2 regions of the Paenibacillus sp. FSL F4-0236 genome follow, and region 2 is predicted to be linked to the other one. Evidence: predicted binding sites of a transcription regulator. Region 2 holds the regulator's gene; the other holds the start of a gene.

Region 1 (11,075 bases), 1.4 Mb from region 2:
ATGGATTAGTGGACAACATGATTATTTGGAGAGCGCCGATGAGTTCAATGGGAAGCTGAAAAATACTAGCGGGCAATTCGCCGCCCTTCACGGCTATGAGCTGGGGGCAATCAATAATCAGACGGCGGCACTAATAGACAATCAGCGGGATTGGGTCGTTAGCAGCGCTATTCGCTGGTATAAAGCCGGTGGAATCGTAACGATTAGCTATCACGCACAGTTGCCAGGGACTGCGCCAGCTTGGGATAACGTATCTACGAGCATAAGCAACGCTGATTTTGACAAATATATAACCCCGGGTACCTCTCAGTACAACGCACTGATCGCTGATCTGGATAAGATAGCCCTTTCTTTAAAAAAACTAAATGATGAAGGAGTTCCTGTGCTCTGGCGGCCGTATCATGAAATGAATGGCGGATGGTTCTGGTGGGGGAAGAAGATCAACTACGTGGGACTGTGGAACCTTATGTTTGACCGTTTCACCAGCTATCATAAGCTGCATAATTTATTGTGGGTCTGGAGCCCAAACGCCAAAAATCAGTGGAGTGATGACCCTGCCGAATACTACCCAAGCGGTGACAAAGTAGATGTGCTGGCACTAGATATCTATGATGGGGATTTTAAGGGGAGTCACTATGATAGTCTATGGGATCTGGGTCGTGGAAAAGTGATTGCGATTGGAGAAAATGGAGAGCTACCGTCCCCTGTACTACTATCTAAATCACAGCCTAAATGGTCTTATCAGATGACCTGGGGCAAGCTTCTTTATGAGAAGAATACCGATGCGGTAATTAGAGCCTTTATGAATGACAGCTTTGTATTCACGCGGGAAGAGTATGCTGTTGAGGCGGCAATTGTAGCCGCTAAGGGAGACAGTGTGCTGCAGAGTGGACTATGGGGGCAATATTACAATAATATGACTCTTAGCGGCGCACCTGCGCTGACGCGAACCGATGCTAACATCCAATTTTCGTGGAAACAGGGTTCGCCTGATCCAGCCATTCGTGTCGACGCTTTCTCTGTACGGTGGAGTGGAAAACTGACTGCAGCCTATAGTGAAACCTATACCATTTACTCCTCCTCTGATGACGGGGTACGGGTGTGGATTGATGGAGGGCTGATCATTGATAGCTGGGTGAATCAGAGTGGACAGGAGCGAAAAGGCAGTGTGAATCTGATAGCTGGCAAGCTACATGAAATAAAAGTGGAGTACTATGAGAATGAGGGGGACGCGCGAATTGTATTGCAGTGGGAAAGTCCTAGCCAACCCAAAGGGATTATTCCAGCAGGAGCGTTTTATCTTCCATAAGACGATATCCGAACTGATTCGAGCATCGGAATATTAGCGAAAAAGCCCCGGATTTCGGGGCTTTTTTAATGTGAAAGGTTCTTAGATTTGTTCACGGTAGCTAATGTTGTTGGCGATCTTCTCGTCACGAACAGCTTTGCGCAGAACATCTTTGACGGTTTGGGCATCATGGATTTTTCGGAAAAGAAGCTGAGGCGCTGAGGCATCATCAGAAAATACAGTTAATGTACCGATGCCGAGCATCCGGTCCATGATAGATTGTGCTACGGATAAATCGCGTACACGCAGTAATTCGATTTCTTCGACATTTTTACCGATAAGTCCGGTCTTTACCATAATGCGCTGGCTTGTAATGGTGTACGTAGTCGTGTTTAGGCGTACGATTCCTTTGAGGCGATCAGAGATACTGGCTGGTTTGCCTTTCCAGAGCACGACTTCTTGAGTAGCGTTTGGATTTGCTGATGGACGACGGGTGGTCACTGGAGCAGTTCCGTCAATGCTAGATCCGCATTCTCCACAAAATTTAGCGCCCTGCTTATATTCTGATCCGCAGGTTGTGCAATAAGGCATAAATACTCTCCTTCCCTGATTACAATTGAAATAATTATAACATAATAGTCATTTTACATAAATTTCATTTGCGCTTTACACAAACCGACATTATTCTGTTAAGTGGAGGGATAAATAATGAAAAAAGTGTTACTAATAGGAACGCTAATGCTGACTGTCATCCTTAGCGCCTGCAGCAATAATAATTCAACTTCATCGGCTCCTGCCTCGGAAGAAGAAGTGCAGGAAACCGTGCAAAACTTCTACAATGAAATGTCTAAACTTGATGAATTAGGAAAATCATCTTTAGCGGAGTTCAACGAAGCTATTGCTGCTTATTCAGCAGGAGAACTTTCGGATAGGCAGTTGGAGAAGAAGATTAACGAATTCCAAAAGACCGCAACAGACCTATCCAATCAGGCTGAGAAAGTGAAAATTTCCTCTAGCTTGCCCGAAGACATTCGTAAACTGCTTGATGAGTCCAAAATTGCTTTTCAAAGTGCTTATTCTCTAAAAGAACAGGCCTCTCAAGGTGCTGATTCCGCAGAGGTCACTGCTGAGAAGTTCGAGGAATTGAATCAGAACGCTGACGTCGCGATGCTATACGGCATTTCCAAGCTTAATGAAGCAAGAGAAGCAACAGGACTCATCGATGCTGATGGTCAGTCCACCGCTGAATCAGAGAAAGTTCAAGAATAGATCGAAATTTAGACGCTGAACAGTTCAACTGTCAGCGTCTTTTTGATGCGATTTTGAGCTTGAGTAGAGGTAACACTGCCAATCCTATAAATAAGCCAGCTACGATTCCTTTTGTGAGGTCTGAGAGGGTACTGCTTCGATATACGAGGGGGTATAGACACAGGAATAATACGGGAATTAGGATGAGCAGGGCATTGTTTTTTTTCAAGTGGAAAGCTCCTCTCAATTAGATATTCAATATTATACAACTTTTAGATAAAAGAGGAGGATTTTAAAGTGGGATCTTTTTCCTGATTATTGATTATTCAGCGAAGGTGTGGATATAATACAAACATACGTTCGTGTGTAGCGGAATAAGTATAGAAATTAGGGAGGGGTTACCATGGGCAAAAAGCTGGAGAAAAACGGACTGTGGGAAAGTAGTCGCATGATGCTGCCGGAGCATAAGGTAAGAATTATTAGGGATGAACGGGAGACCCTGCGCCGCATTAAGCCTATTCTGGATGAGCAGAAGCTGGAGGAGATCGAATGTACACTTGCCTTATCGTTACGGAGTCATGTGCGCGTCACTGTTGTGCTGTTTGATCCTTTTGAGAATACGACAATTAGTGGTTTTGTGACTTCCATTCACACCCACTCGCGTGAGTTTAAGCTACAGTGGGCGGAGGAATGGAAGTGGATCAATGTAGATGATCTAGTGGAGGTTTACATCGTCTAATGCTGAGAACCGCTGACTTCACTTTTTTCATAAGCAATTAGGGTCACCGTTGGGTTGCCGGTCAGATTTGCAATGGAAGCTTCGGCATTTCGAATAATTTCGAGTGCTTCTTCCTGCTCGCTCAGGGCAGCAACTTTATAGCTATCACTATGAATGTCCATATGTGTTCCCACCTTTCGCTAATATTTTGCCCTTTTTTGTAGAAATGATCCAAGGTGAAGAAGCTATGAATAGGTGCTTTTCAGGGGAGATCTCGGGGATACCGGGGTCTTTTTTTTGCAGATGCAAGCAGGGGTATTAGTACAAGCGAATGGGGAAGCGGGATCATTGATTATACCAAGGGGTGATTCTATGCTGACTTTAGATCAAGTGAGGGACAAATCGGCAGCGAGGCTTGTTGGGCTTCATCCTGTTTTGGCAGCAGGGGCGAAGGCTTTGATTCAGCAAAGCTATGCCAGAGGAGTGCCCATCGTTATTACTCAGGGATTGCGGTCGATTGCTGAACAAAATGCCTTGTATGCGCAGGGGAGAAGTAAGCCTGGACCTATAGTTACCAACGCCAAGGGTGGAACCAGCTATCACAATTATGGCCTTGCGTTTGATTTTGCGCTTTTGCTGCCGGATGGAAATAGTATTTCCTGGGATATGAATCGTGATGGTGATAAAGATAAAATAGCGGACTGGCAAGAGGTTGTACAGGTGGGAAAACAGCTAGGGCTTGAGTGGGGAGGAGACTGGACGTCTTTTAAAGATTATTCACATCTGCAAATGGCCTTCGGCTTAACTACGACTCAACTTCGGGCAGGTAAACGTCCTACGACGGATCAGGTCAATGAAGCTTTAAAAAGAATTACTGGGGAGGATGACCAGGTGAACAAAGACGTTAAAGTAACGATAACCTTAAACGGTACTAAACTTACGGAGGGTGTTCTTGATACCGGCGTAACATATGTACCCGTGCGTGCTCTGGCTGAGGCGCTTGGAGCAAAGGTTACGTATGACGCAGCGAGCAAGACAGTGAATGTTGTAAAAGAGTAAAGCTATTCATGTATAGACAGTGCCACCCAAGGGGAAATTATCAGTGATAACTAACCATAAAGGGAGGCATAACACTGTGAACAAGCTGATAACAAGCCTTGCATGCGGTACTGTACTGTCAATGAGTATAATGGGAGCTAGTTACGCTAATCCAATCGGGTCAGCCGCTTTAGGCGGTATCCCGAACGCGAATACGGGCATGGATGGTACCGTGAATAACACTCGGATGATGAATACGGAAGGCAATCTAATGAACGGTACCACGGGAACGATGAATCAGCATGAGAGCATTATGAAAGATAAGATTCGCACAGGGGAAAATTATAGACCTAACACCAATAACTACAATGAAAATTACACCCGGGATAACTACAACAGAAATACGGTAACTCCACTATCCAACACTACAACGGATGGTAGATATCGGGCAACCAGTACAACTACAAATACTGGGACTACCAGCAGAGGATCTAACTGGGGCTGGCTCGGATTGTTTGGACTCTTGGGCCTTGTCGGAATGAGAAGCAGAAGTGACGAACGCAGATAATCGACATGCCAAATAACCCGTGTCGGCACACGCTGGAACGGGTTATTTTTAATGTGATAAAACTTTTTTTGAAAAAGGGATTGCGCGTTATCGATATTCATGATATTATATTTCTTGTCGCGTTATACGTAAACATCGTATGAAGCAACAACACATAATATGCCGGGGTGGCGGAACAGGCAGACGCACAGGACTTAAAATCCTGCGGTACGTGAGTACCGTACGGGTTCGACCCCCGTCCTCGGCATCACAGTGAAAACCTTGAGAAATCAAGGTTTTTTTTGTTTTTCTTGATTATTTGCAAAAGGGAATTGTATTTAGAACAATTATTAAGCGCACAGGATTTACTCCTTTAATTATGGAGTTTTGTCATGAAAGGTACCCAATTTACTAGCAAGTTCCTCTTCCCCGGTTAAGACCTCGACCATGATGCCCGCCCCCAAGCGAAATCCATACTTGAAAATAGATGTTAACTCCATGCCATGAGTTTGAGCATATAAGTCTAATAACGTTTCTAACTCGTCGAATTCCTCCTCTGAAAGTCGCTCCTTCCAAATCTCTATGATTTCAGATGTTTTTTGGCTTAACTTAAAGTATTGCGGGTCATTAGATATGATATTTTCATCTGGATGCAAGCTACCATGATATAGCTTCTCTAAAAGACTTCTCATTTCCTCATCCCCTTCTTTTATAATGTACTTTGTATTCAACAGTGATTTTTATAAATGGAGTATTGTTTTTGACATATCAGAGTTTTTCTTGAATGAATCATATCATAGATTATCATCATTTTGTAGAGTATACTACGTGGATTTTATGGTTAAGACAACTAGATAATGAATCTAAAAGAGGTATTACCTTGAAATCAGAAGAAATATTTGGACAAGTATTAAGGAGCACTCGGAAGAAGCAAAAGATGAGTCAAGAAAAATTAGCGTTCCAAAGTAACCTTGACCGAACCTACATATCTATGCTGGAACGTGGCGTTCACCAGCCTACCCTAAATTCTTTGCTATCTCTTGCTGAAGCTTTGAACATGAAGGCATCGGAGTTAGTGGAGCTTGTGGAGCAAAAGATTGCTGAAACCAAATGAATATATTTTTAATGAGAAAGAATGATTGATGCTGGTCATTCTTTTTTTATATTTACGCGTGCCTACCAAGCGAGTAATGCTCATGTTTGTAATAACTGTAACAGTTTCATGGGATAGCATTTCTTGTATATCGAATATCTTAAGTCTGTATTGCAGGGAAGACTGAAATATAAAAAATAGATGGTCGTAAAAAAATTCATGGATTGGATGTGTAATGTGAAATATGTTCACTTTTGAAAAAGGTCAAAGATGGATATATGTATTACTACTAGAAGAAGGAAAGCTTTACGTAGGACAAACCGACAATCTAATAAAAAGAATGAAAAAACATGGCACAAAAAAAGGCGCTGAGTGGACTAATATTTATAAACCTATTAATTTCCTTAAAATAATAGATAACGGTATTTGTACAGAGGATGAGGTACTGAAAAAAGAAAATGAAGTAACAATTGAAATGATGAACGAATACGGATGGCTAAATGTTAGAGGGGGGATCTATTCTAGTGTTAATGAACTTCTGATCTATGAAAGGTTAGTAGATAATAATTCATTGCCTTTTGATATAGAACAACCTTTACATAATCCAAAACATATATTGAAAATATCTAAAGGAATGAATCGAAATAGAATTAAACTTGATCTTTTCAAAGAATTTGATGAAGTAACAAAGGCAACAATATTCGCCTCTATAAGTGGTACATTTGGCTCAAGGACAAAAAATGATGATAAACTTTTTGCCTTTGATGTAGAAAAAATTACAGAATTATGGTTATCAAAGAATGAAACGAAATATCTACGAATATCGCGTGACGAAGTATATGAACAATTTGAAAAGCTAAAAAGAAATAAGATCGATTATAAAACAAAAAACGAAGGGAATTTACATATTGGAAAATAATTGAATAATACTTTTGTACTGATTTTCAATTGTTTGGCTCACTGCATACAGCAGATTCCACTACACGTTCCCAAAAATCACTCATCGTTTTATTCCTCCAATAATTCATTTTGATTAATATTTCCAGCTTTAAGGCCGCTGAGTGTTCCATATCCAATACCGAAAAAATAACCAACGGATGTTCCTGCACTGGGGAATATTGCTGTACCAAGTGCTACGCCTACTCCTTCAATAAGTGCACCTGCTACGCTCAGCGCTGACTTCCCGGATTTTCAAGTGCTCTATCGATCTTTCTCACCTTCTCTCAGAGATTAACTCAAAATAAACGGGAAGAGCGGCAGCTCTCCCCGTTGTACTGATGATTCTATTTTGTTTACTGCTTAGTCCTTGGTGAATTAAGCACTCGACTAACTTAAAGAGATATTCGACGGAGTTGCCGCCCAACCAATAAATAGAGACAAGATGATTTTGTAAACGATATAATTAGAAATTTTTGTGAATAAAGTGATGTTACGTTGTAGCTTGCTTATGAATTTCAACCAGAAGGTATGGAAAGAAGAACATATATTTCAATCAAGACTTTAAATCCTCTAATACAATATTAATGATGCTTCTTGAAAAGTAGCATTTTCTTGTTTTTTGAAGAATGGAATTGCTGAATTAACAGCATTTTGAAAAATAGGGTTGGCATTATAAGCATGTATGTATTCTATGATACCTTAATTATTCCCATTGGTGATCATACTCTTTTTTCTGAACTTTGAAATAATAGAATACGTCTGTTTTTTCTCGTCAATCCAGATTGTATGCACAGTCTTATTTTTAAATACAAAGCGAAACGTCCCCGCCCTTTTTCAATAATGAAATCAGGAAGGACAAAAGTACTTAACCGCTCGTATAACTGTTCATTTGTAATCAGTGATGACATAGGATGATTAGTGAAGTTTAACTTCAATAATCTCACTCCAGCTATTCCATTTACAATCATATAGGCCAAAGCCCATCCAATAATAAAACCAATAAACAAACCAAAGCCCAGACCTCCGATTATCATAAAAGCAATACATGATACAGAAATTAAGCTGTAATACCATTTTCTATAGCCCTTCATAGGATTCTCTAAGACTATAGGTTCTTGGGCAAATGTATGCTTTCCTGGAGCGCTATTCATCATTATATTTCCTCCAATTTGATTGATAAGCTATTTCAATAACTTAAAGACCAACTGACCTTTAAGTTTCTTTCTTGTTTTCAATAATCATATTTGTGTTGTCCATCAATACTTCCAGTAGACACTGCTTAATGGTTTCAGGGGTTATAGTTAAAGCTGATGGATGGCAACCGCTTCTCACACCTCCCTTCGGATCATACAAAGTTAATAGATCAACTAAAGTGATCTCCAGAAAATCGATATTTGTTCTAGTATTTTGATCGTAGGGTTCTTTTCTCCACGTTCGATCTGCCCAAAGTAAGATGTGTTTACCCTTGCACTTAGTGCAAGCTGCTCCTGACTGAAACTATTTTTTAAACGTAAAATCCTGATATTTTCCCCGATTGATTCGATGCTGTTCATTTCCCTTCACCCCTAATAAAACGATAGAATTTTTTGGTAAGAGGCTCAACAGGATTTAGTGCGGATTTCAATGCCTATAGTAGAGAATTGATACAGAGTGTGGTTAAATCGTGGATAAAATCATTTAGAGGAGGTTTTTTACATCTCATTATCTGAGGGATATACAAATCGGAGTTAATGAAATTTAGAAATGACCCTGTTCTTTCAGACTGTAAAAGCGATTGCCGCCAATAATGACGTGATCAAGGACTTCTATTCCTATGATTTCCCCTGCGGCTATGAGCCGTTTAGTCAGATTAACGTCTTCGATTGATGGTTCCGGGTCTCCGCTCGGGTGGTTGTGAGCGCAAATGAGAGAGGTGCTACAGCGTCTAATCGCTGCGTGGAATGCTTCTTTAGGATGAACAATCGCGGCATTCAGAGAGCCTATGGAGATGACCTCATTGAAGATGAGGCGGTTCTTGGTATTGAGGAAAAGGCAGATGAAGTGTTCCTTCTGTTCGTAACGTAATTCTGATTCGAGTAAATGGAAAACATCTTTAGGACTACGAATGACATGTTGATTCTCATCAGGTAAAGCCAATAACTTTGCAAGTTTTAACATAGCGGTAATTTGCCTGGCTTTTCCTTTGCCGATTCCTTTTATAGAAACTAATTGTTGTTCTGATACATCCATTAGTTCTGTAGCTGTAGGAAAGCGCTGGAAAAGCTCTTGAATTGTGTAGCTGTCGTTGCTTTCTCTTAATGATTCTGATACTAGTTGTCTTAAATCATGTTCCTTAGCCTGTTGCATAATGCTTAACCTCCCCAGTAATTTCTGATTATCGTATGTATAATATAGATTTAAAATATTCAAATTTACGAAAAATTTACATTATTTCCTTAAATAGAACGCTAGTTTGGAAGGAGGTGGTAGAATTATGGCGAATTATGTATTTTGACTTAGATCAATAGTCCACATTCGAGTTTTTCGGAGGTTAATGATGCAAATTGCTCAGATAAAAATCAAAAATTTTAGAAGCTTTGGACCAAATGAAAGTACTATCGATCTTTCTGAAATAACAACATTCGTTGGCAGTAATAGCGTTGGTAAAACCGCATTGATTCAGTCCTTACAAAAAATGTTCGGATCATCTCAAACTGAACGATCCATTACAAAGGGTGACTTCCATACCCCTCTTTCTTTAACTACTCAAACGGACATAATGGAATTATTCATTGAAGTGAAAATAATGTTTCCAGAACTAGAAGAGGGAGATATAACGGTAACAAATGCAATCCCGCCATTCTTTCATCAATTAATTATTAAGGCTCCACAAGATATTCCCTATTTAAGAATGAGACTTACGGGTAAATGGACACCCGGGAATACACCAGACGGTGAGATTGAACAAAAGCTGAACTTTATTACTGTTCCAGAGGAACAAGAAATAACAGAAGATGACATTGTAGCAGTGTCACCACACCAACGGTCAACTATTCAATTTATATATGTCCCTGCAATACGCGAGCCTGTTACGCAATTAAAGAATGCCTCTGGGACGATATTATGGAGAATTATGAGAAACATTAAGTGGCCTGAAAATATTGACCAACAGATAAAGGATCAGATGGTTCCGGTAAATGATTTGTTTAGTAGTATAACGGGAGTTGAAGAAATTAGAGAGATAATTAGTGAAGAATGGAAAAAATACCATCGGGATTTTCGTTATCAAAATGCTTCACTTGAATTCAGCAGTGCAACGCTTGCTACTATACTAAAAAGAATCGAAGTGGAGTTCTCTCCTACTCAAGAATTAGGAAATTACTCAATTGATAAACTAGGTGATGGCTTGCGTTCATTATTTTATATATCCCTTGTTTCATCACTGTTAGAAGTCGAACAAAAATTAGTCGTTAACTCTTCAACTTCGCTAACGATTTTGGCTGTTGAAGAACCAGAGAATCATATGTCTCCACATTTACTTGGTCGTGTTATGGACAATCTCAACAGAATTTCTAAAAGAGATAACGCACAAGTTCTACTTTCATCACATAGCTCCTCAATCATTAAAAGAGTTAGTCCTGAAAATATACGCCACTTTAGGATTAATCTTGTTCAAGGGGATACAATTGTCAATAAAATAGCACTCCCTGATCGTCTGAGCGATTCATATACTTACATTAAAGAGGCTGTTATAGCTTATCCAGAGCTATATTTCGCACGACTTGTAATTTTAGGAGAAGGAGATTCTGAAGAAATTGTTATACCTAAACTTCTTAAAGTAAATGGAATAATGACAGATGATGAAGGAATTTCTATAGTTCCCTTAGGTGGGAGACACGTCAACCATATGTGGAGACTTTTAAATCACTTATCAATCCCTCATATTACCTTGTTAGATTTAGACCGTGAACGTAACGGGGGAGGATGGGGAAGGATCAAGTATGTACTAAATCAATCGATAGCAAATGGTAAAGAGGAAAGTGAAGTTTTATCGGTAACGAGAGATGGAAAACCTTATAAAATAACTACTGAAGAACTTGAAAATTTTCATAATCGACCATTGAATTCGAAAACAATAAATTCCATAAATAAATTTTGGTTACCTCGTTTGGAAGAAGAAGGTTATAATGTATTCTTTTCTTCACCACTTGATTTGGATTTTTCA
Region 2 (11,075 bases):
ACCAGCAGCTAATTGCGCCTCTACAGAACCTCGTAGCCCCAGATGGTGACCGAGCAGCATTTGCATGTTCACATAAGGGATAATATGCCCCAATGGATAATTACGAATGACATGGCGCTCTAAATCGGGTGGAACAAATACAGGTGCATCTGGAGAAATTTTGGAGCGTACAGCTCTAGTCAGCGTAGGAAGCTCTTGCTTAGGAGCAACTGCCACTGCGGATTCTGCTTCCACTCGAATTTCCTCGGCAATTTTCTCCCGTTCAACAGGATTCATAAGCCGATTAGCAATATCGAGTCCATCCATAGCATCCTTAGCATATAATACCAGCCCATCATATTCCGGCCGGATACGTGTTTTGGTGAACTTGCGAGTCAAGGCAGCACCACCTACCATAATAGGCACATCAATCCCAGCCGTGCGTAGGTCTTGCGCAGTCAGCACCATCTGCTGTGCCGATTTTACGAGTAGTCCAGACAATCCGATCGCATCGGCTTTTTCACGACGAAACGCTTCGATAATGGTCTCAGGTGGTACTTTTATACCCAAATTAATGATCTGATAACCATTATTGGATAAGATGATCTCCACCAGATTCTTACCTATATCATGCACGTCGCCTTTTACAGTTGCCAGCATGATCTTACCTTTTACCGATGTCTCATCCTTCTTCATAAACTGCTCTAAATGACCAACAGAAGCCTTCATTACTTCAGCGCTTTGCAGCACCTCAGCAACAATCAACTCATTGTTATTAAACAGCCGTCCAACCTCCGACATCCCGGCCATTAGCGGGCCATTGATAATCTCCAAAGGTCCTGATTTGGTAAGCGCCTCATTAAGGTCTGGAATAAGTCCTTCTTTGGTGCCTTCAACAACATATGAAGCCAGACGCTCTTCTAGTGACAGGTTAGAAATTTTCTCTTTTTTCTCAACCTTTTTCCCTCGGAAGGCGGCTACAAAAGCAGCAAGCGTGTCGTCATTTGTATTATAAATTAATTCCTCCGCAAGACGACGGTCTTCAGCAGGAATAGACGCATAACGTTCTACCTTCTCGGTATTTACGATCGCATAATCCAATCCAGCCTTAGTGCACTCATAGAGAAATACTGAATTCAGCACTTCACGTCCTGCTTCCGGTAATCCAAAGGAAACGTTGCTGATCCCCAAGATCGTATGAACACCTGGAAGTGCTTCTTTGATTAAACGAATCCCATCAATAGTTTCTTTAGCAGAGCCAATATATTGTTCATCCCCGGTTCCTACAGGGAACACAAGCGTGTCGAAAATAAGGTCTTCTCCAGCTAATCCGTATTTGTTCACTAGTAAGTCGTAGGAGCGTTTGGCAACTTCCAGTTTGTCCGTAGCCTTAATTGCTTGTCCTGTCTCATCAATCGTACCCACTACGATAGCTGCGCCATACTTATGAATCAATGGTGTGACCAGCTCAAATTTTTCTTCACCATCTTCAAGGTTAATGGAGTTAATTATCGCCTTACCTTGACAGTACTGTAACGCCAGGTCAATAACCTTCGGATCGGTAGTATCGATCATCAAAGGAACTTTAACCTTTTTTACAACTAATTCTAGAAACAGCTTAATATCTTCAATCTCATCACGGTCCGGATCTTGCACGCAGACGTCGATAACTTGAGCACCACTCTTCACCTGTGCACGGGCAATTTCTGAGGCTTCCTCATATTTACCTTCGACGATAAGACGTTTAAACTTACGCGACCCTAATACATTCGTACGTTCACCGACCATGTATGGACGGTTGTCGTTCTCAATATAAATAGGTTCAATCCCTGAAAGTGCCGGTGGATGATTTCCTGCAAGCGGACGTGGAGGGAATTGTGAAAGTGCCTCCGACATAGCACGGATATGTTCCGGTGTCGTTCCGCAACAACCTCCCGCAATGTTAAGCCATCCCTTTTCTGCAAACGCAGCAATTTTACGCGCAAGAGAATCAGGAGATTCATGATAATGCCCATTCTCATCTGGCAGTCCAGCGTTCGGATAACAACTCACAGCCGCTGAAGAGATTGCAGAAAGTGAACGAATATGATCACGCATGAACTCTGGACCCGTCGCACAGTTCAGACCTATAGAGATAGGCTTCAGATGTTCTAAAGAAATATAGAATGCTTCAATGTTCTGACCGGCAAGTGTGGTACCCATCGGCTCAATTGTTCCCGAAATCATCACTGGCAATTTGATACCCGTCTTCTCAAATGCATTTCGAATACCTATACTTCCAGCCTTCACGTTCAAAGTATCCTGAGAGGTCTCTAGCAATAACGCATCTACTTGACCATCAATCAATGCCACTGCCTGTTCCTCGTAGCTATCAACGAGCTCTTGGAAAGTCACGCCTCCCGTAACAGAGAGTGTCTTTGTTGTAGGACCCATCGCACCTACAACATAGCGGGGACGATCTGGTGTATCATATTTATCAACGGCATTACGGGCTAGCTTTGCTGCAACCAGATTAATTTCACGAGCCCGTTGCGGAATATCATATTCAGCAAGTACAACAGACGTTGCACCAAATGTATTTGTTTCAATGAGATCAGCACCTGCTTCAAGATACTGCTCATGAATCGTCTGAATTACTTCTGGACGAGTTAATACTAGCATTTCATTACAGCCGTCCAATTCTTCCCCACCAAAATCCTCACCTGTCAGAGGCACCTGTTGGATCATTGTGCCCATTGCACCATCTAGAATTAATATTCTTTGTTGTAAGCTTTCCTCAAGTGTATATTTAGCCAACGTATAGTCCCCCCAGTAAAACATTAGAGTAAGTTTAGCAGAATAAAGGAATTTCGAAAAGCCTTCCTTTCCACTCTGCATTATCTGTAATCATAGGAATTGCTATTCTTTTAATTATGGTTTTACAGAGAGTTCTTTATTAGGCATAGAATGCTGAGTTCTAGCAGTTACGTGTGATGTAACAATATATTGTCCTTCTTTCGTTAGTGTTCCCTCTGCTTGATAGATTCCATCACTGACTAGCTTTCCTTTAAATTCAATTTTCTGTTCACTATCATCTTTACTCACAATTTCGAACAGAACCTCTTTCGCATCATCTACTGCCAAGTTGTCTTGCGTCACCACTGCTTCAAAGGTCACCTTCTGATTTACAACAACCTCTTCAGGATTCCAATGTAACTCGACCTTGATAGGTTCCATAGACATGTCCATGTTCATGTTCATATTATGTACGCCAGAATGTTTAGTTTGGTCTGATGAACATCCTCCCAATACTAAAAGTGTTGCACCTAATAATAAAGGAACTATTGTTCTTGAAATCTTCATTTAGATTCCTCCCAGTCGAATTGATTACTAAGAATCTACCAATTCATGTTATACATTCTCCATCTATTATACACATTATTATTGGTTTTTCAGTATTTCGCATCAATTCAGCTAAACTCTTGTGACTTAAATCATATACTAGTAAATCTCATCTAACATACTAAATATGATGTAGATATAAAAAAGACAGCAAGTCTCCTAGATACCTAGGAACTCACTGCCATCTTAAAGCTTAAATGAATGAAAGCCTCTTCTACTCAATTTTATAAAGATTGGACTAATGAAAGAAGCTCTCCAAGATGTTTGATTTCATAATCCGGCTGAATTTCCGGATCTGGCTGTTTGCCTTTTCTATTAATCCAAACTGTAGTCAAACCTGTTGCCAGCCCACCACGAATATCCGTTGTAAGCTTATCTCCGACCATAACTCCTTGCTCAGGTGCAATATCTAAAAGTTCTAGGGCATGCAGAAAAATTTCCTTATCCGGCTTTCCTTTTCCGAAGCTTCCAGAAATCACGATGTGATCAAAGAAAGGAACGATTTCAGGTACGCCATCTAGTTTCTCTTGTTGCAATGCAGGGCATCCATTAGTCAGAAGCAATAGCTTCACTTTCCCCTTCAGTTCTTCAAGCACCTGAATCGTTTCTTCATAGATGTAAGGTCGATTTCTACGCTCTGCTGCGAATCTGGCTGCTAATGTCTCAGCAAGAGCTTCGTCCTCTACACCAAGTGCTGCAAGACCACGACGCCATGCCTCTTTACGATATCCCGGTGCAAGCTGCTCCAATTGACGGAATTCCGGCTGTTCACCTGCAGTAAAGTTCCCCCAAAGTGCTTCAAACGGATTAATCCCAATCATCTTTGTAAACGGGTTCGTTTCGTAGGATTCATATAGTCCAATGGCTTCTTTACGCACCGCAAGTTCCAGTTCTTGTGGATCAATCGTATCCCCAGCGGCTTCACATGCAGAACGAAATGCTTCATTAACGCTCCGATCATCCCAGAGCAGTGTATCATCAAGGTCAAATAGTACGGCGGAAATTGGCATTACAGGTCTCCCTCTCCCATGGCTGGTTAATTTCTATTCGTGAACTACTTCAATTTGGTGAGCTTTTGCGAATGCTTCCAGTCGAGTCCCCATTGCATTGGTATCATAACGATTCATAAGTCTGGTAAAAATCCATTTCGTGCGTTTGCCTTTATGCTTAATTACAACAGCTCCACGCGAAAGGATGATTTTCTCAATATCAGAAGCTGGCAGATAACGTTCGCGGTTGAATTTTATAGTAGATAGTCTAGCATTCTCTACCTTCAAGTACGGACGTCGGAAGAACAGAAGTGCCGCTAGTAAGTAGTACAAAACGACTCCTAGCCAGTTCATAAGCATACCATTACCTTTGGCTTGGTCCACTGAACCAATCATCCAAAACATAGTACCAAGCACTAATAACACTACTGGAAATGCAATGTTACGGCCTTTAAAGGTTTCGCTGTTCTTACCAGGAGATTTAGATTTAGATGCGTAAATCGTTTCCTTCCCCTGTTTCTTTCTTTGCTTATTAATTTGCTGCGTGTTGCGTTGAACCATTCTTTCCCAAGAACGGGCCATATGCGTTCCCCCTAGTCATCCAGTAATATCTATGAAAAGGAACAGGGTGTTAATGCTTACGCCCCTTGTTACCTTGTTCATGCTCATCATTATCGACCAATTCAATCGTATTCAATTGTGCTCGGAAGTTATTGCGAATATTCCCCAAATAAATTTCACGAAGCTTGGCGCGTTCCGCCGTTTCCTCTTGATTAAGGCCTACGCTCTTCTGTTTGCGTGCCAATTCGTTAATACGCGCGACCAACTCATCAATATTCAAAACTTTCCCTCCCCTTATAAATTAATTCTAACTCTGCCATGAGAAAAAGAGCTTGTCAAGGTTTACTCCCTGCAAGCTCTTCATGTCCTCTTATTATGTTCTTAGAATATTAATAAATAGGTAAAGTGAGAATATCTCCAGCATTAATCTGACTACCTTTAATGCCATTGGATTTTTTAATTCCTTCTATATATACAGCCGTTTTCATATCAGAAGGTTTATTCTCAAGAGCAATACTCCAAAGTGTATCTCCACGTTCAACCACTACGCGCTTCTCATCCTTCATTAAAGTAGTAGATCCTGCAAATACATTACCTACTACTGTAAGTCCTGATAGTACGAGCACGATGATCAATGTCAGTTTAATAACAAAATCTCTTCGGAACAAACGCATCAAGCCTTCAAGCAAAAGCTCTGTAATTTCTTTAATCTGAGCTGAATAACGGGTAATAGGATTATGTCCTAAAGATTCAACCACTGGGGCTTTATCGTAGATGCTGCGGTATGTACTGTATTTTAACATGAATATCATCCTCCAAACACTTGTTCTTACTTTTGAAATTATAATAACACGAACATGTGTTTTGTTCAATACTATTTTAGAACAATTGTTCTCTTTTTTTCAGAGGTTACTATTTACCATATTCTTCATATAAAGAATCACTCTTATCGTTTAGATGAAGGAAACGCAATCAATACAAGACTACCATTTATTAACTCTTTCGAATTAATATTTATAATAGTTAGAACTTATGTTTGTGCGAACGGTAGTTCTATGTTATAATTTTCCCAAACATTACTATATGGGGTTGATTCCAATGTCAAAGATTTCAAGTCGCCAGCTGGCGATCCTGGAATTTATACGTAGCGAAGTCCGCAGCAAGGGTTATCCTCCTTCCGTCCGGGAGATTGGAGAAGCTGTTGGTCTTGCTTCCAGCTCCACAGTTCACGGTCATTTAGATCGGCTAGAGAAGAAGGGACTTATCCGTCGAGATCCAACGAAGCCTCGTGCGATAGAATTGCTTGGCCAAGAGGATTCCGAGAATGTCCATCATTTCGCGCAAACCGTCGCTCGCATTCCTGTCGTAGGTAAGGTTACCGCCGGGGTTCCTATCACTGCTACTGAGAATATTGAAGACTACTTCCCGCTTCCAACTCACTATGTTGGAGATAACAAAGTATTTATGTTATCGGTTCAAGGTGACAGTATGGTCGAAGCTGGGATTATGAATGGCGACTATGTTATTGTTCGTCAACAACAAACGGCTGATAACGGAGATATCGTTGTAGCTATGACCGAAGAAGATGAAGCAACCGTTAAGACTTTTTATAAAGAACGTGATCATATACGTCTTCAGCCGGAGAATCCGGCGTACGAGCCTCTTCGCCTTAATCGCGTGACCATTCTCGGCAGAGTTATCGGATTATTTCGAGATATCCACTAAGTATGCACTCCTACCAAGCGAAAACGGATACCGTCCTTTAAAGGACGGTATCCGTTTCTACGAGAAGTATAAGGATAGGATATATCGTAAAAATATATACTTTCTTTTATTTTTTAAAAAGCTGTTCTGCAAATGCAGAACAGCTTTTTCACTGTTATCAAACCCCATTTATCAATCACAGAACATTTGTTCCCATAAGCTAAAATGACCATTTTTAATGAATAACCGTTTAGGCATCCTCCTCATATCTTAATTAGAAAGGAGTGTTGCACAATGCCAAATTACCGGATTATAGTTGATCTGACGCAGCGTATGCTTTATCTTCTTGATAACGACATTGTGATCAGGGGCTTCCCAGTCGGAATCGGTAAAATGTTAACTCAATCACCACTCGGTGAATTCACAATCATTAACAAACAACCCGATCCAGGTGGTCCATTTGGGGTCTTTTGGATGGGTCTATCTAAGCCTCACTATGGGATACATGGAAATAATGATCCCTCATCCATAGGGCACGAAGTATCCCACGGTTGTATTCGTATGTACAATAAAGATGTGTTAGCACTAGCTGCGATTGTTCCTATTGGAACACGAGTAACGATCAGGAATTAAATCTATCTCTATAGATAAACACGCCTCACTCATGGTTCAATGGAGGGGGCGTGTTTGTATTTATGTATTTTTGATGACCTAATAGGAATTATGTGGTTATATGTCGAATAATGTTAACAGGATTTCAAATTGAAAGGAAGTGTCTCGTTTTGAACAACTCAAAAATTAGAACCCTCGTCGATTTTAAAGTCGATGCACTTGTTAAACTCTCTGGCTTATTGTTAAATAACGATCAAGCGAGTGGAAAAAAAGTAAATTTACTCACCTCATTCGGCAGTATTCAAGGGACCATCTCCCCTTCCACCTCCAATAAAGAGGATGTTTTTGACTTAAAATCTCTAATGGATGATGTCATTGTAGATGAATACATATCTTATTTAGGTGCGGAACATCCCGATAAAAATTTCAGCTATAACTTTGTAGTCCTTAATGATGTTTCTGTAAGACCCTATACTCACTATGAATCTCCGATCGAATACAAACAGCTAATTGTTTATACCGATCAAATCACAGCCTTCAATTTCTTATGATTTTGACATATTTATTTTAAAAAGCTCTCAACAAAGCACTCCAGCAGTTGCCCCAATTTTGCACTCAGCTCGCAAAATCGGCAGATCTCTGGGTGCTTTCTCTTTTTCTAATCAGTAGTCGTTTCCTAAATTCCCACGATTTTCGCTCTTAACAGATACTAGTAGAGAGAATTCAGGCATATCTTTCAATAAGCAATAAATCTTGCTCTACTGAGATCTTTGGAGGTGTGATTACATGCTGATTTTCTTGATGTATATGTTTGCCATTGTAGGAGGAATCTTAATTCTAAGTGCCGTTATTATAGAATTAAAAAAACTATCTACTTCTTCTGAACTTTCTAAGCTGTTAAACGCAACCTCATCTTTTAATATTATATTCACCAAAACATTCATTCCGCCCAATCAATCGCACTTGATCGCCCTTAATGAACCTTATAAAAAAATAGCAATAGGTACCAGCAATCCGAAAACAAGCAAAAAGGCAATAGCAAAGCTATACTCGTTCGACAATATAATGGGATCAGAGATTGTTGTTAACGCACTAACCCTTTCAAAAGTATCTAAACGACAACAAAACAGCAAATCAACTGCTTCAAGTGCGGATATTAATGTGGTTAATAGCGGTGACGAAGAGGCTGATGTTATCGAGGAACTTACGCTTAAAATATACATGAACAGCAATGAAATACCTGTGTATAGTATTTCCTTCTTGCCAGGCTTACTACCCATTCAACAATCCGATAATCAGTACAAAGAAGCTTACTCCCAAGTCCAACAATTACATACGTTCTTCAGGTCGATCGTATCCGAATGAATGCCCCCCTTCCGCCTATTATTACTTCACTTTACCTTTCCCAATTAGAAATTTTGAAAACCTTAAGGAAAGACAAAAAAACGGTCCTTTTGGGAGGGCCGTTTTCGCTGCATCCAACATTCATTTTAAAATTGCACACTAAATCCGTTAAATTGGTGAATGCCCGTACCATGAGCGACAAGATCCCGTTCACGTAATTCACGAACTGCCTTCATAACCTCTTGCAAAATAACTGGATCTAGACCCAACGTATTATGAGAGCCGAATACTTGAGATACATTTGGAATTTGCGCAATCTTTTCTAAAGAAGCCACTAAATCTGCCGGACTAGTAGAGGGATAAAAAGCATAAATTGGCGTAACATCATACAACAAATCCCCTGTAAACAGATACCCGTTGGCATGATCAAAGATGCTAATATGACCTGGTGAATGACCCGGTGTGTGGTAAATTTCTAATCTACGCCCGCCTAAATCAAGCACATCTCCCTCTCGCAATAGAGCTGTTGGTTTTCCTTGATAAGGCGTATACGTATTAGGATCAAACGTCTCAGGAACAGGAAGAGTAATATCTCGGCTCATATCTTTTCTGATCTGGGCAAGGGACAAACCTCGTATTCCATTAATCAGCCAATCCTCATCCTCTTTATGAACATAGATCATCTCAAATTGTCCATGACTGCCTATATGGTCTGCATGCACATGCGTAGTGATGACAGCGATAGGTAAATCCGTTAACTGATCCGTTATTCTTTTTATATTGTCGATGCCTAATCCCGTATCAATCAACACCGCTTGTTCTTTTCCTAACAACAAAAAAGAGTGCACCTTTTCCCAATGCCCATATTCACTGATTGCATAAGTAATTGGATCAATTTTCGTGACTGTGAACCATCGATCTTGAATCAAGTGTGATCCTCCATTCCGTTCCATTTCTCCCTTACCTGCTCTTCTCCTTTATAATAGTCCGCTTGTTGATCCGCCTGATAAATTTCTTGATAGGGGAGAATGTTGATTTTACCTGAGTCCGGATATTCGCAAACATCTATGCCCTGGTTCGTTCGGAGATCAAGATACTTGCAAGGGGCATCCGTATGATTATAAAGTTGATGCGCTCCTTCAGGTCCTATTTCAAAAAATAGTACATCACCTTCAGAAACCTCACTAAAACCCTCGGGAGTTCTTAACATCGCTTTTCCCGTCAAAATCACAAATATTTCTTCAGCGTTTCTATGAAAATGATAAGGAAAGGAATACTTATCTGGATCAAGCGATCTTATGTCGAAGACAAGATGTTTAGAATTAGCGATCTCAGCTAACCTCTCACTCGTATGCCAAGCAAACTCAGGGATCGGAGATAACTTTTGTTTAAATGAAACTGTATTTTCATTAAAAATCTTCGCCAAATATAACACCCCTCATCCATTACGCTTTTCTTTCAATATAATCGGTTTGGTACTTTATGTAAATGCAGATTATCAGGTTTAACAATAAAAAAAGCCCCGCCAGCATTGGCGAGACTCTTATATGTGAGATATCCTATTTATTTTGAAGAACGATTTTGATTTCTCCATCTGAACTAAAACTTAAAACCGTAAAATCAGTATTGATTTCAAGTTCTTTCCAATCCTTAGGAAGCTGGTAAGCTAGTTTGCCACGAATTTTCTTTCCCGCAGCTAAAGCGCCGTCCATTGTTCCTACTTGACTATCCAAAGTATGAGCCAAGAGATCTTCATTTATGGAGAAGCTGTCTTGGTATGCATTGAACATTAGCATAGAGCTTACCATATAATCTTTACTGGAAATATTCTCAAGTATAATTCCGATTTCTACAAACTCATTACCCTCTGATGGTTGTACATAATCATTTCCCTTAGGCTTTTCCAGAGATTCAACTGTAAGCTTAAAATTCTTAGTTGTGATGGTTTGTCCAACTTCAGTTATCATCGTTTCCTTTGGCTCTTCAGTAGGCTTGCTGGTAGGCTTTTCCGTTTCGACCGGTTTCTCTGTTGCTGCAGTATCATCTACCTTTGCCACTGCTGGTTCTGATTTTGATACTGTGGGTTCACTATCATTCCCCTGTGATCCAATCACCCCTATTACAACAAAAACAATAATAAGCCAAAACCACCATTTTTTAAAAAAAGGTTTCTTTGTTTTCAATATTCTACTTCCTCTCAGATAATATCCATTTCCAACTTTTGCTAGGAAAATATACCCATATTATCCTATGAAAGATATACCTTTGCAAGAAAAATATAAAATAATGTCAGATGATAAGAATAATTGTGACTGTTATATTAAATTCCATTTTACTAGAACTATAAATATAAAAAAACTCAACGGCAAAGACATAAAGGGTCTAAAGGTTCTTGTAAAAAGTCATGTATTGCAATCTTTACCACTCTTGAACTTGAGTGTGGTAAAGATCACAACAAATATACTACTCCAGCTATAGCCAAGGAAAGAACTCCTCCTAAAGCAG

Evidence for each region. Region 2 encodes LexA, which represses DNA repair genes until DNA is damaged. Its sites were predicted from a motif close to CGAACATATGTTCG; they were not measured.
Region 1: NSQ29_RS03850 (YolD-like family protein) is a predicted target of LexA. The motif match lies at 2,886-2,899, and genes of this name have one in related genera.

The regions. Positions count from the first base shown of each region.
Region 1 is NZ_JBBOBK010000001.1:830,286-841,360, forward strand. It holds gene NSQ29_RS03835 (glycosyl hydrolase) at 1-1,309, shown strand, start outside; gene NSQ29_RS03840 (PH domain-containing protein) at 1,391-1,879, opposite strand; gene NSQ29_RS03845 (hypothetical protein) at 1,997-2,557, shown strand; gene NSQ29_RS03850 (YolD-like family protein) at 2,940-3,275, shown strand; gene NSQ29_RS03855 (hypothetical protein) at 3,272-3,436, opposite strand; gene NSQ29_RS03860 (M15 family metallopeptidase) at 3,627-4,313, shown strand; gene NSQ29_RS03865 (hypothetical protein) at 4,390-4,860, shown strand; tRNA gene NSQ29_RS03870 (tRNA-Leu) at 5,022-5,107, shown strand; gene NSQ29_RS03875 (DUF6809 family protein) at 5,217-5,531, opposite strand; gene NSQ29_RS03880 (helix-turn-helix domain-containing protein) at 5,624-5,953, shown strand; gene NSQ29_RS03885 (GIY-YIG nuclease family protein) at 6,177-6,851, shown strand; gene NSQ29_RS03890 (hypothetical protein) at 6,877-7,062, opposite strand; gene NSQ29_RS03895 (hypothetical protein) at 7,591-8,025, opposite strand; gene NSQ29_RS03900 (helix-turn-helix domain-containing protein) at 8,239-8,424, opposite strand; gene radC (RadC family protein) at 8,609-9,217, opposite strand; gene NSQ29_RS03910 (ATP-dependent nuclease) at 9,405-11,075, shown strand, end outside.
Region 2 is NZ_JBBOBK010000001.1:2,213,340-2,224,414, reverse strand. It holds gene metH (methionine synthase) at 1-2,715, opposite strand, end outside; gene NSQ29_RS10160 (FixH family protein) at 2,890-3,321, opposite strand; gene NSQ29_RS10155 (HAD family hydrolase) at 3,585-4,370, opposite strand; gene NSQ29_RS10150 (hypothetical protein) at 4,404-4,931, opposite strand; gene NSQ29_RS10145 (DUF896 domain-containing protein) at 4,981-5,190, opposite strand; gene NSQ29_RS10140 (LysM peptidoglycan-binding domain-containing protein) at 5,300-5,713, opposite strand; gene lexA (transcriptional repressor LexA) at 6,009-6,635, shown strand; gene NSQ29_RS10130 (L,D-transpeptidase) at 6,909-7,247, shown strand; gene NSQ29_RS10125 (hypothetical protein) at 7,397-7,777, shown strand; gene NSQ29_RS10120 (hypothetical protein) at 8,013-8,591, shown strand; gene NSQ29_RS10115 (MBL fold metallo-hydrolase) at 8,717-9,523, opposite strand; gene NSQ29_RS10110 (cupin domain-containing protein) at 9,496-9,996, opposite strand; gene NSQ29_RS10105 (DUF4352 domain-containing protein) at 10,130-10,753, opposite strand; gene NSQ29_RS10100 (DUF5316 family protein) at 11,020-11,075, opposite strand, start outside.